Regions from separate parts of the Uliginosibacterium flavum genome, predicted to be linked through region 2. Evidence: predicted binding sites of a transcription regulator. Region 2 holds the regulator's gene; each other region holds the start of a gene.
The links. The regulator FNR, encoded in region 2, switches genes on or off when oxygen is low (the NO sensors DNR and NnrR bind a similar motif). The targets are predictions, from matches to a motif close to TTGANCTAGNTCAA.
Positions count from the first base shown of each region.

Region 1: a site for FNR is predicted at 2,027-2,040, ahead of hypA (hydrogenase maturation nickel metallochaperone HypA). Genes of this name have one in related genera too.
Region 3: a site for FNR is predicted at 1,485-1,498, ahead of ABXR19_RS09770 (DUF2239 family protein). Genes of this name have one in related genera too.
Region 4: a site for FNR is predicted at 1,460-1,473, ahead of ABXR19_RS03585 (hemerythrin domain-containing protein). Genes of this name have one in related genera too.

Region 1 is NZ_JBEWZI010000008.1:71,221-74,423, forward strand. It holds gene hypF (carbamoyltransferase HypF) at 1-657, opposite strand, end outside; gene hypB (hydrogenase nickel incorporation protein HypB) at 609-1,463, opposite strand; gene hypA (hydrogenase maturation nickel metallochaperone HypA) at 1,479-1,820, opposite strand; gene ABXR19_RS09110 (4Fe-4S dicluster domain-containing protein) at 2,139-2,684, shown strand; gene fdhF (formate dehydrogenase subunit alpha) at 2,719-3,203, shown strand, end outside.
Region 2 is NZ_JBEWZI010000019.1:33,518-36,720, reverse strand. It holds gene ABXR19_RS15630 (outer membrane protein assembly factor BamE) at 1-184, shown strand, start outside; gene dapB (4-hydroxy-tetrahydrodipicolinate reductase) at 235-1,038, shown strand; gene fnr (fumarate/nitrate reduction transcriptional regulator Fnr) at 1,110-1,847, opposite strand; gene hemN (oxygen-independent coproporphyrinogen III oxidase) at 1,940-3,203, shown strand, end outside.
Region 3 is NZ_JBEWZI010000009.1:13,781-16,983, reverse strand. It holds gene queG (tRNA epoxyqueuosine(34) reductase QueG) at 1-910, shown strand, start outside; gene ABXR19_RS09770 (DUF2239 family protein) at 889-1,482, opposite strand; gene ABXR19_RS09765 (DUF2322 family protein) at 1,707-2,033, shown strand; gene ABXR19_RS09760 (c-type cytochrome) at 2,107-2,556, shown strand; gene ABXR19_RS09755 (cytochrome b/b6 domain-containing protein) at 2,625-3,203, opposite strand, start outside.
Region 4 is NZ_JBEWZI010000003.1:58,508-61,710, reverse strand. It holds gene ABXR19_RS03600 (YqiA/YcfP family alpha/beta fold hydrolase) at 1-165, opposite strand, end outside; gene ABXR19_RS03595 (undecaprenyl-diphosphate phosphatase) at 209-1,033, opposite strand; gene ABXR19_RS03590 (YkgJ family cysteine cluster protein) at 1,102-1,356, opposite strand; gene ABXR19_RS03585 (hemerythrin domain-containing protein) at 1,533-1,985, shown strand; gene ABXR19_RS03580 (DUF2249 domain-containing protein) at 1,982-2,206, shown strand; gene ABXR19_RS03575 (hypothetical protein) at 2,208-3,203, shown strand, end outside.

The sequences.
Region 1 (3,203 bases), on a different contig from region 2:
GGCAATCGGATCACCGGCAATGGCCTGCCCGCTCGCGTCGAGCAGCGTCAGTTGAGGCCCGCAGACCGGGCAGGCATTCGGTTCGGCATGGAAACGGCGATTGAACGGATCGGTGTATTCGGCGAGACAAGCCGGGCATTGCGTGAAGCTAGCCATGCTAGTGTGGGCGCGGTCATACGGCAAACGGGCGGCGATGGTGTAGCGCGGGCCGCAGTCGGTGCAATTGATGAAGGCGTAGCGATAGCGGCGATTGGCCGGATCGCAGAGTTCGGCCAAGCAGCCCGGGCATACGCACAGATCCGGGCCGATCACGGCCTGATTGGCGCCGCCGGCTTCGCTGGCAAGAATGGTGAAACCGGCCGCGTCAGCTTCCGGCGCAAGTGTTTCCGTTTCAACAGCATCGATGCGCGCGGCCGCTGGTGCATCACGGCGCAAACGCTCGGCGAAAACGGCCAAGGCCGCGTCGGCGCCCTGCACTTCCAGCGTCACGCCGCCTGCATCGTTGCGCACCCAGCCGAGCAAGTCGAGTTCATGCGCCAGGCGATGCACGAAGGGCCGGAAGCCGACCCCCTGGACGATGCCGCGAAGACGCAGACGCAGCCTTGCTCTCAAGCCAGCATGCTCGAAGAAGCCCGCTGTACGCCGCTCTCCAGCCATGCCTGCCATGCGTCGCAACCCGCACCAGTCTTCGAGGAGAGCTGAATCACCGGCAAATCCGGGCGCACCTGACGCGCATAGCGGATCGCCAGTTCAACATCGAAATCCAGATAGGGCAGCAGATCGGTCTTGCTGATCAGCAGCAGATCGGCGGCGCGGAACATGTCCGGGTATTTCAGCGGCTTGTCCTCGCCTTCGGTCACCGAAAGAATCACCACCTTGTGCGCCTCGCCCAGATCGAAGGCGGCCGGGCAGACGAGGTTGCCGACGTTCTCGATCAGCAGCAGGCCGTTCTGCGGCAGCTGCGCCTGCGCGGTCAGTTGCGCGGCAGCCTGCGCCACCATGTGCGCGTCCAGATGGCAGCCCTTGCCGGTATTGATCTGCACGGCCGGCGCGCCGGTGGCGCGGATGCGCTCGGCATCGTTAGCCGTCTGCTGGTCGCCCTCGATCACGGCCAGCGACGTGCGGCCGGCCCAGCGCTGGATGGTATCGACCAGCAGCGTGGTCTTGCCCGAACCGGGACTGGAAACGAAATTGAGGACAAAGAGCCCGCGCGCGGCGAAAGCCTGCCGGTTCGCCTCGGCCTGCGCATCGTTGCCGGAGAGGATGTCCTGCTCGATGCGCAGCACGCGTTCAGCCGTCATCTGCGGCGCGTGATTAGCCTCCAGCGGCGCATGGCTGTGACCCACGGGCCGGAAGCTGCCGGCTTTGGGCGCAATGGCTTCCTTGCGCTGACGCGGCGCGTAGCGCAAATCATGTCCGTCAATGCTGGCGTTGCCGCCGCCACAACCACAGGTCACGCACATTGCTTCACTCCTGACTCACTCTATGCTGATGTCGACCACCTGCATCTGGTCTCCATCCGTAATGTTCAGCTGGTAGCCGCCGCATTGCGGACAGGGCTCGCCAATCTGCTTCAGCGCGACCTCCGCACTGCAGGTGGCACACCAGGCCAGGCCCGGTGCACGCACGACTTCGATCTGCGCGCCTGCGGCCAGAGTGTCCCGGCTCACCACCTCGCAGCAATACTGCATGGTATCCGGGTCGACGTGCGCCAGCGCGCCAATCGACAATCTGATCCGCGTAACGCGCCGGGCCTCGGCCTTGCGCGCGGCAGCTTCAACGATTCCGATGGCGCGTTCCGCCAGCGTCAGTTCATGCATGCACAGTCCCTTACTTTCTAGATGCTAGCGCGAAGCATGTCACGCCTCGCCTCATGCTGGCGACGATGCGCGTCAAACAATGAACAGTCGTCAGCAAGATCCCGAGCTGTATCGCACTGCAGCAAGTCAAAGCAAATAAACCACCGAAGCTTCAAAGACACAAACCTGACGTTATTAAGCGAAAAATCGCGCTGTGTGCGCAAAGCTTGATCCTCGTCTAGTCGCCACAGACGACTTATGCGAAAGATCGCAAGTTCTAGAGGACGGCCAATTTTGTAAGGCATCGAAGCCGCCCAGATCCACACAAGGAGGCAATGAATGAACCGGTTTGTTATCGCGGAAGCCAGCAAATGCATCGGCTGTCGCACGTGCGAGATCGCCTGTGCCATGGCGCACCCTGTGGGCAAGGGGGCGGACATGCTGTCGCCACAGAATTTTTCGCCGCGCCTGACGATCGTCCGCGCAGGCACGATCACCACCCCCATCCTGTGCCGTCAGTGCGATGACGCGCCCTGTGTGCGTGCCTGCCCAAGCGGCGCCATTATTTACGGCCAGGACAGCGTACAGGTGTTACAAGAACGCTGCGTCGGCTGCAAAACCTGTGTGGTGGCTTGCCCCTACGGCGCGATGACCGTGGTCAGCGTACCTGCCGCAGGCCAGGCCGGCTCGATGCTGGTGTCGCAAAAAATGAAATCCGAAGCGCAGAAGTGCGACTTGTGCAGTGATCGCGCCGAGGGCCCGGCCTGTATTCCGTCCTGCCCGACCAAGGCTTTGCACCTGGTGGACAAGGAAGCGATGGCCGCGAGCTTGCGCAAACGTCAGGAACAAGCCGCCCTGAATCTCGCCACCAACCTGCAGTTTTGAATCGAATTCGAATTATCCGGAAAGGATTTGTGACATGAAAAAAGTCATCACGGTATGTCCCTACTGCGGCTCGGGCTGCAAGATCAATCTGCTGGTCAAAGACAACAAGGTCGTCGGCGCAGAAGGTGCCAATGGCGTCACCAATCAGGGCGAACTGTGCCTGAAGGGCTACTACGGCTGGGACTTCCTGAACGATACCAAGCTGCTGACCCCGCGCCTGAAACAGCCGATGATCCGGCGCCAGCGCGGCGGCGATCTTGAAGCCGTGTCCTGGGATGAAGCCATCGAATTTGCCAGTTCGCGCCTGAAAGCCATCAAGGAAAAATACGGTCCGGATTCGATCATGCTGACCGGCTCCTCGCGCGGCACCGGCAACGAATCCAACTACGTCGCCCAGAAATTCGCCCGCGCCGTGATCGGCACCAACAACATCGACTGTTGCGCCCGCGTCTGCCACGGCCCATCGGTGGCCGGCCTGATGACCACGCTGGGCAACGGCGCCATGAGCAATTCGATCTG
Region 2 (3,203 bases):
TCGCTGGGATTACGTTTATCAGTTTTCGACTGGCTATGCCGAGCCGGAGCGTCGCAGCGTCGCAATTTTCTTTATTGCAGACAAGCTTGATCGTATCGAGGGTGATGTAGCCGCGGGGCGCGCTGAAGTTCCGATTGCGCCACGTGTGATCGACATCACTGGTCCGGCCGCCGCCAAGCCCTGATTACCCGGAGCGGCCTCGCGTCGCTCCGCTTCATTCCCAGAGGATTTTCGATGACCGTCAAAGTCGCTATTGCCGGAGCTTCCGGACGTATGGGGCGCATGCTGATTGAAGCCGCCCTGCAAATGCCTGATGTTGTTTTTTCTGCCGCCCTGGATCGTGCCGACAGCCCGTTTATTGGACGCGATGCGGGCGAGTTGATGGGTAATGCATGTGGTGTGATGATTGGCAGTGACGTGGAGGCCGCATTGGTTGTGTCTGACTGTCTGATTGATTTCACGCGCCCCGAAGGGACGCTGGAGCATCTGAGCGTGGCGCGGCGTCTCAAGCGTTCCCTGGTTATCGGTACGACAGGTTTTACGGCGGAGCAGAAGGCTTTGATCGGCGAGGCTGCGCGTGAGATTCCCGTGATGTTTGCGTCGAACATGTCGGTCGGCGTGAATGCGGTGTTCAAGGTTCTGGATCTGGCCGCGAAAATTCTGGCGTCGGGTTACGACGTGGAAATTTTCGAAGCGCACCATCGTTTCAAGGTGGATGCGCCCTCGGGTACGGCTCTGAGCATGGGTGAAGTCGTTGCCAAGGCGCTGGATCGCGATCTCAGGGATTGCGCTGTTTATGGCCGTGAAGGCGTAACAGGAGAGCGCAAGCCGGAAACCATCGGATTTGCGACAGTACGTGGCGGCGACGTGATTGGTGATCACACGGTGATGTTCTGTGGCTTGGGCGAGCGCGTCGAAATCTCGCACAAAGCCAGCAGCCGCATGCCCTACGCGACGGGCGCCTTGCGCGCGGCAGCCTTTCTGCAGGGTAAGGCCAGCGGGCTTTACGACATGCAGGATGTGCTGGGTTTGCGGTAAGCGGGTCTGTTATCGCCAAAACAAAAGAGACGCCGTGGCGTCTCTTTTGTTTTGGGACGCGGTAGTTCCGATCAGGAGGGGGTGTGGTTGAGCAAGGCCTTGAGGCCATCCGCATTCAGAATGCGGATGTATTTCTGCTGAACGCCGATCAGGCCTTCGTCGTGGAATTTCGAGAAAGCGCGGCTGACCGTTTCCAGCTTCAGACCGAGGTAGGAGCCGATTTCTTCACGGGTCATGCGCAAGTGGAATTCGGAGGCGGAATAGCCACGCACCCGCATGCGCTGCGATAAGTTGAGCAGGAAGGCGGCGATCCGCTCTTCTGCACGCATCGAACCGAGCAAGATCATCAGGCTCTGGTCACGCACGATTTCGCGGCTCATGAACTTGTGGAATTGCTGCTGCAGGGATTTGATGTGGCGCGACAGCTCTTCGAGTTGATCGTAAGGCATCAGGCAGACCTCGCTGTCTTCCAGCGCGGTTGCGTTGCAGACGTGACGATCCGTGCTGATGCCATCCATGCCAAGGATTTCACCTGCCATCTGAAATCCGGTTACTTGTTCAAGGCCTTCCTCGGTGAGGATATCGGTCTTGAAAAAGCCGGTTCGAATGGCGTAAATGGCATCAAACGAATCGCCAGCACGGTAAAGTTGTTGGCCGCGCTTGAGCTTGCGCTTGGTGACCATGTCATCGAGTTTGTACAGATCTTCATCATCAAGACCGACGGCGAGACACAGCTCGCGAAGATTGCACTCAGAACAGGCAACGCGCATATTGTTTGAAGTCAGGGGAATGGTAACTTTTTGGTCCACGGATTAGAGTTTACCTTGCGAATTGATCAACATCAACGTATTTGCTTACTATCTCTGCGATTGTCTTCAACCACTTGAAAAGAACATGAATCGTGAAACAAACGATCAGCTTTGACCCCGACCTGATTCGGCGTTTTGATGTGCCAGGCCCGCGCTACACGTCCTATCCGACAGCTGATCGGTTTTCCGACAATTTTGATGCGGCAAGCTTGCAGCAACACCTGCAGCGAATTGATCCTGCCAGCGGGCTGTCACTGTATTTTCACATCCCCTTCTGCAACACGATCTGCTACTACTGCGCTTGCAACAAGGTGATAAGCAAGGATCGCTCCTTGTCGGCGAAGTACGTCGACTATCTGGCGCGTGAGATGGCGATGCAAGCCGCATTGTTGCCGGAGCCGCGCAATGTGCAGCAGATACACTGGGGCGGCGGCACCCCCACTTTCCTGCAGCCCGATGAAATCCGGCGCCTGATGGCAAGTATTCGTGAGCACTTCATCTTGCAGGCGGATGGCGAGTATTCAATCGAGGTCGATCCGCGCAAGGTCACGCCGGAAATTGTGGCATTGCTCGCAAGCGAGGGCTTTAACCGCATGAGCCTCGGGGTGCAGGATTTTGATCCCAATGTGCAACAGGCGGTCAATCGCATCCAGTCGGTCGAGGAAACGCGCGTGGTGCTGGATGCTGCGCGTCAATACGGCTTCAAATCGATCAGTGTTGACCTGATTTATGGTCTGCCGCACCAGAGCGTCGAGAGCTTCGGTAAGACGCTGGACACGGTGCTGGCCATGCAGCCGGATCGCCTGGCTCTGTATAACTACGCCCATTTGCCGACTCGTTTCATGCCGCAGCGACGCATCGAGGCGGCTGATCTGCCTTCGCCGGATGCAAAGTTGCAGATTCTGTCTCTGGCCATCGCCAAGCTGGCCGATGCGGGCTATGTATTCATCGGCATGGATCACTTTGCACGGCCGGATGACGAGTTGGCTGTCGCCCAGCGCCAAGGCCGCTTGCAGCGCAATTTTCAGGGTTATTCCACCCACGCCGAATGTGATCTGCTGGCCTTTGGCGTATCTTCAATCGGCAAGGCGGGTGGCGCTTTCAGTCAGAATCAGCGTGATCTGGAGGCGTATTACGCGGCCATCGATCAGGGCGCTTTTCCGCTCATGCGTGGCTGGACCTTGAGCGAAGACGATATCCTGCGAAACGCCATCATTCAGGCCTTGATGTGTGATTTTGCGCTGGATTTTACGGCTGTCGAGGCGAGGTTCCCTATTCGTTTTTCCGAGTATTTCGCCTCTGAACTGGATGCACTGCAGGGTTTGGAAGCGGCTGGCTTGCTTGAGTTGAGCGAGC
Region 3 (3,203 bases), on a different contig from region 2:
GCCGGGCACCGTCAGCGTGATTTCCGTACGCATGGATTACTGGTCCGAGCCGGGTCTGGCCGAGGCCCGCGCCGTGCAGGCCGACGAGGCGCGCGCGGCGATTTCGCGTTACGCGCTGGGGCGTGATTATCACAAGCTGATACGCGCCCGCCTGCAGAAACTGGCCGAGCGCATCGGCGTAGCGGTCGGCGACTATGGCTATCGCGTTTTCACCGACTCCGCGCCGGTGCTGGAAGTGGAGTTGGCAACGCGTGCCGGCCTGGGCTGGCGCGGCAAACACACCTTGTTGCTGACGCGCGAAGCGGGCTCGCTGTTCTTTCTTGGCGAGATCTACGTTGATCTGGCGCTGCCTGAATCCGTTCGTCCTGAGCGTAGTGAAGCGAAGTCGAAGGGGCAGACGGGGCATTGCGGCTCGTGTTCAGCCTGCATTCCGGCCTGCCCGACGCAGGCTATCGTCGCTCCCTATCAGCTGGACGCGCGGCGTTGCATTTCTTATCTGACCATCGAACATGCCGGGGCCATTCCCGAAGACCTGCGGCCCCTGATCGGCAATCGCGTGTATGGCTGCGATGATTGCCAGCTGGCCTGTCCGTGGAATCGTTTCGCCCAACCCACGCAGGAGGCGGATTTTGCCGTGCGCAACGGTCTGGATCGCGCCACGCTGGTCGAGCTGTTTGCCTGGACGGAAGACGAGTTCAAGACGCGGCTGGCCGGCTCGGCGATCTATCGCATCGGGCATGAGCGCTGGCTGCGCAATCTGGCCGTGGGTCTGGGGAATGCGCCAAGCACACCGACAGTGATCGCCGCCCTGCAGGCGCGGGCCGAGGATGCGTCGGAGCTGGTTCGCGAGCATGTGGCCTGGGCGCTAGCCAGACACAGCAGCGCCGATCAATCCTCGCGTGCTTCGTAGGCGTCATTTTGGGCCGTTTCCAACAAGGTTTCGGCGTGTTGCCGGATGTCGGCTGGCCAAGCCGCCATGTGGGTAAGGACTGCCGCGAAATTGCCGGCAAAGAGTGCGCGGGTAGCCTCTTCGAAACCTTGCAGATTTCCGCTCATGGTGAGCATGAAGTAGTGGCAAACATCGCGGGAGGCACGGGCCCGGTCGCGTGCCCGACTGGCCCGGCTGGCCGTTTCCACCAGTTTGCGCAGTGCTACCGAGGCGCCGCCAGGCTGGCTGGCGAGCCAGTCCCAATGGCGTGGCAGCAGCGTGATTTCGCGTGCGACGACACCGAGTTTGGGGCGGCCCGGACCAGGTTTCTCGACCGCTGCAGCGGTGTCGCTAGTTGCCGAAGCGAGGCGCGCCAGGGACTCATCGAGTGTGCCGCGCAAATCGAGATCAACACAGTGACCAGTGGCATTGTCGAACACTTGATAGGCAAGATCGGGCTGAATGCCAAGTTCGGCCTTGAGCGCACGAACGATATCGGCAAGGGCGCCGGAGGCGAGCAGGCGTTGACCAGTAAACGCGGTGTAGGCGTGCATGATTTATCCGGGTAAAATTGAAGGCAAGTAATTAAACCCGGGTGTAAATGACTTGTCAAATTATATCCGGGTAAAATCAGCTGATGGAGGTGTTTCAGGGCCCATCTCCAAGAGCCGCACCTGGCGGGCTTCTCCAGCGTGCCCTGCTGGCTAGGCAGGGCGGGTGCGCTTCTTCAGGCAAGGCGCGCTAAAATCTCCCTACACTTTACTCTCCACTTAAAACCATGGCCTTCGCAGACAATCTCAAACAACTCCCCGGCGTTTCGCATCTTGCTGCAGTTCAGCTCCTTGATGCCGATGGCAATGAAGTTGGGCTTATCGAACACAAGCCCGGTCAGATCGGTTCGTTGGCGGTCTACAATCATCTGGCCCAGTTCTACGGCGCGATCAATGTCGATGCAGCAAACAAGGGGCTGGAGATCTATGCTGAACACACGGACGATGCACGGCAGAATCCGGGCAAGCATCCGAACATTGATCGCTTGCTGCAAGTTGTCAGTGATGGGCACGTTTTGCGGGTCAAACATGTTTTTGCAGGATCGGCTGATTAAGTCCGGCCGTTTAAGGTGAATGCCGCCCCCGGCATTCAATGACACGAGCAGCACTCACCACAGAGGAATTAACATGAAATTTCAGCACCTTGCCGTACTCGCTCTGGCCGGCCTCGGCGCATCTGCGGCTTTCGCTCAGGCCAAGCCGGAAGACCAGATCAAATATCGTCAGTCAGCCATGACAGTCAACGCACGCAGCAGCGGCGCACTGAATGCGATGGCCAAGGGCGACGTAGCTTTCAACAAGGATGTCGCTGTGCGCCATGCCAGCGTGATCGCGGATCTATCCGATCTGCCCTTGCAAGCCGGCGCTTTTGGTCCCGGGACTGACAAGGGCGCGCCGACCAAGGCTGACCCGAAAGTGTGGAGTGAGCCGGAAAAGTTCAAGGCCGCTTATGACAAGTTCACTGCTGCAGCCAAGGCACTGCCAGCGGCGGCCGGTGATGTTGGAACGCTGAAGGTTGCGCTGGCTGATCTGGGCAAGACCTGCAAGGGTTGTCACGATGACTATCGGATGAAGTAAATCCGGGCCATCATGCAAATGAAAAGCCGCCGCATGAAAGATGCGGCGGCTTTTTTATGTGTTCTGGATCAGAGCTTGTTGATGATGAACCAGACGGTGCCGGCTGCCACGCCGAATACCAGCAGGCCGAGCCAGGCAGAGCCGCCGCTGGCGTCTTGGTCCGGCAGTTCAGCAGGCACTTCCTTGTTGCCCGTTACCATCGGTGTGATCAGGTTTTCGCGTTTGATAAAGCGGTAAAACAGGATCGCAGCCAAGTGCAGACCGATCAGCGTGAAGATGATTGCGGCATTGATCTCGTGGATCTCGGCCAGCAGGCTGGCGGTGGCGCCACTGATGTATTTGAAGAGCGGCGCCTCAAACATGATTTCATCAGTCAGGAACAGTCCTGAAGTTGCTTGAACAAACAGGGCGGCGAGCATGCCCAGCACTGACAGCGCCCCCAGCGGGTTGTGGCCGATGCTCGGGCCTTTGTGCTCTTTCATGCGTTTCAGGTAGTCGAGTACGGTTCCCGGTCCGCGTATGAAGCTGACAAAGCGCGCGTGACTGCCGCCCACCACGCCCCATATCACGCGGAAGATCAGCAGGCTCAGGATGGCGTAGCCGAAATATTGATGCACCTCGACGTTCTCGCCTATTTCGATGCTCGC
Region 4 (3,203 bases), on a different contig from region 2:
GCGTTCAATCTGTGCGTCGGCCTGGGCGATGGCTTCGAAGGGCACTGGCGAGAGCTGCGCACACCACAGCTGATCGCCCAGCCCGCGCGCGTGCATACGCGCAGCCAGCGCCTGCACTTTTTGCGATTGCGGGCCGGAACGGAAGCCGTGGAGGTAGAGGATCATTTTGGGAACTGGGAACTGGGAACTGGGGGCGGGCTCCGTTATCTCAGGCCTCCACCCACTGCACCCAGCCCATTTGCCAGGTCAGCAGCACGACGATGCCGAAGGCGATGCGATACCAGGCGAAGGCTTTGAAGCTGTGGGTAGAAACGAAGCGGATCAGCCAGCGCACGCAGATGAAGGCGGAGGCGAAGGAGAAGAACATGCCTACCGCCCACATGCCGGCATCATCGGCGGAGAGGAGGGCGCGTTCCTTGTACAGCGAATACACGCTGGCCAGGGCGAGGGTCGGGATGGCGAGGAAGAAGGTGAATTCGGTGGCGGCCTTGCGCGACAGGCCGAAGAGCATGCCGCCGATGATGGTGGCGCCGCTGCGCGAGGTGCCGGGGATCAGGGCGAAGGCCTGGGCGATGCCAACCTTGAGCGCGTCCTTCCAGCCCATGTCGTCCACTGTGGCGACCCGTTCGTGATGATTTTTGCGCTCGGCCCACAGGATGATCAGGCCGCCGAGGATGAAGGTGGTAGCGACCACCGGGGCGTTGAACAGATGCGCCTTGAGCCACTTGCCAAGCACCAGCCCGAGCAGGGCCAGCGGCAGGAAGGCGATGGCCACGTTGATCAGCAGTTGCAGCGAACGGGCTTCGCGTGTCGCGTTGATGACGGCATGGCCCAGACGCTGGCGGTATTCCCACACCACGGCGAGGATCGCGGCGGACTGGATGACGATTTCGAAGAGCTTGGCTTTGTCTCCGGTGAAATCCAGCAATTGCCCGGCAAGGATCAGGTGGCCGGTCGAGGAGATCGGCAGGAACTCGGTGAGGCCTTCGACGATGCCGAGCAGGGCGGCTTTGAGCAGGAGCAGGAGATCCATGAAGGCGTACGCAGGCGGGTGGGGGAGGCTCGATTATACGTGCGCCGGTGTGACGGCCCGGCAACAGATCAGGGCTGGGTCTGCTTTTCCAGATGGCCCAGCCAGTGCATGGCCTGCTCGCGCGAATCCCCGCACATCTCGGCGGAGGGTTGCAAGCCGCTGCATACCGCCGGGCGTTCGGCTGCGCCGAAGATCATGCAGGCATCCTTTGCATCCAGCTGGACACAACGCACATCGGCTGGCTTGCCCTGCGGCATGCCGGGAATCGGACTGGAGATCGAGGGCGCGATGCAGCAGGCAGCGCAGTGGGGACGGCAGTTCATTGATTCAGTGCTGAGTTCTGGGGTTGAGTGCCGAGTGTACATTTCAGTCGGCATGCCGGCGCGCAAAATTTACTCAGCACTCAATCCTCAGCACTTTTTCAAATTGATTCGAGTCAATTACAGCCTGGGCTAGGGCTTTTCATACTGTGCCCACACTCCCCGTATGGATTATAAAAATGAGCGACCAGACTTTTGATCAATACTTGATGGCCGACCATCGCGAATGCGATGCCTTGCTCGGCACCTTGCGCCGCCTGGCCGGCGCGGGCGACTGGGACGGTGCCCGCAGCGCTTTCGCCAGCTTGAACCACGACTTGCTGGCGCATTTCGCCGCCGAAGAAGAAGTGCTCTTCCCTGCATTCGAAGCGGCCAGCGGCATGAGTTGCGGGCCGACCCGGGTGATGCGCATGGAACATGAAGAAGTCCGCAACCTGCTCGAAGATCTCAGCGATGCGGTCAGCGCGCAGGATGGCGAAGGCGTGCGCGGCCACGGCGAGGCGCTGTTGATCACGCTGCAGCAGCACAACATGAAAGAGGAGCACATCCTTTATCCCGCAGCCCTGCAATCGGCCGGTGCCACGGCAGCCGAGTTGTCGGCGCAGGTGGCGGCGCGGCGCGAGGCAGTATGACCATTCATCTGGATGTGCGAGGCTTGCCGCCTTGCGAGCCCTTTGAACTCAGCATGGCCGCAGCGGATGAGTTGCCGGCCGGCGAGACGCTGGAAGTGCTGATTCATCGCGAACCTTTCCCGCTGTATGACTGGCTACGCGAGCATGGTTTCGTGTGGCAGGTGGCGCGCGAAGATTTCAGCGGCTACGAGCAATTCCGCATCACCATCAGCAGAGCCTGAAGTGCAGCTCGTCTCCACCGCAGCCTCGCCGGCGCCCGGTCTGACTTTCGCGAGCATGCTGGCGGGTGTGGCCGGCATGTGCGCGGCCGCACTGCTGCTGGTGTGGCAGCCCGAGGCCATGCTCACGCGCTGGCATCCGGCGGCACTCGCCGCCGTGCATCTGTTCGCGCTCGGCGGGCTGATGCCGGTGATGCTGGGGGCATTGTTCCAGTTCGTTCCGGTGGCTTGTGGTTTGACCTTGCCACGCTGGGGCGGCGTCGACTGGCTGATCTTGTTTGCGCTGCTGGCGGGGGCGTTCGCGCTCGCCGGCGGCTTCCTTTTGGGCGGGCCTTTCTGGCTGGCGACGGCGGGTGTGCTCTTGCTCGGCAGCCTGATTGTGGCGGCGGGTCGATTGGCTCGGGCGCTGTGGCGCCAGCCCTTGCGCAGCGAGATGGTGGCGGCCCTGCGGCGCAGTGCGATGGCACTGGGCATGACGCTGCTGGCCGGTGGGGCCTTGCTTGGCATCCTGCTGTTTGGCTGGAATCTGCCACTGCTGGCGATAGTCGACTGGCATGCCTTGTGGGGCATTGCCGGCTGGGTCGGCGGGCTGGTGGCGAGTGTGGCCGCGGTGGTGGTGCCGATGTTTCATGTCACTGCGCCGTATCCCAAGCAATGGCGCTGGGCCACGCGGGTGTTGCTGGGTGCCTTGCTGCTGGGCTCGGTGGCGGGCTGCTTGGGCATTGGCTGGCTGGCGAGCCTGGCTTGCAGCCTGCTCGCGGCGCTGGCGCTGGTCTTCGGCCTGCTCACGGCGCTGCGCGTGAGCGCTTCGAAACGCGGTGAGCGCGATGCTTTCCACTGGGGCTGGCTCGGTCTGGCGGCGCTGAGCAGCGCGCTGGCGGTGGTCAGCCTGCTCGCGCATTTCTCACCCGATCCGCGCTGGAGCGTGGCCTTCGGCGTGCTGGCGCTGGCTGGTTTCGGTGGCGGCACGGTGACGGTTATGCTGTATCGCATCGTGCCC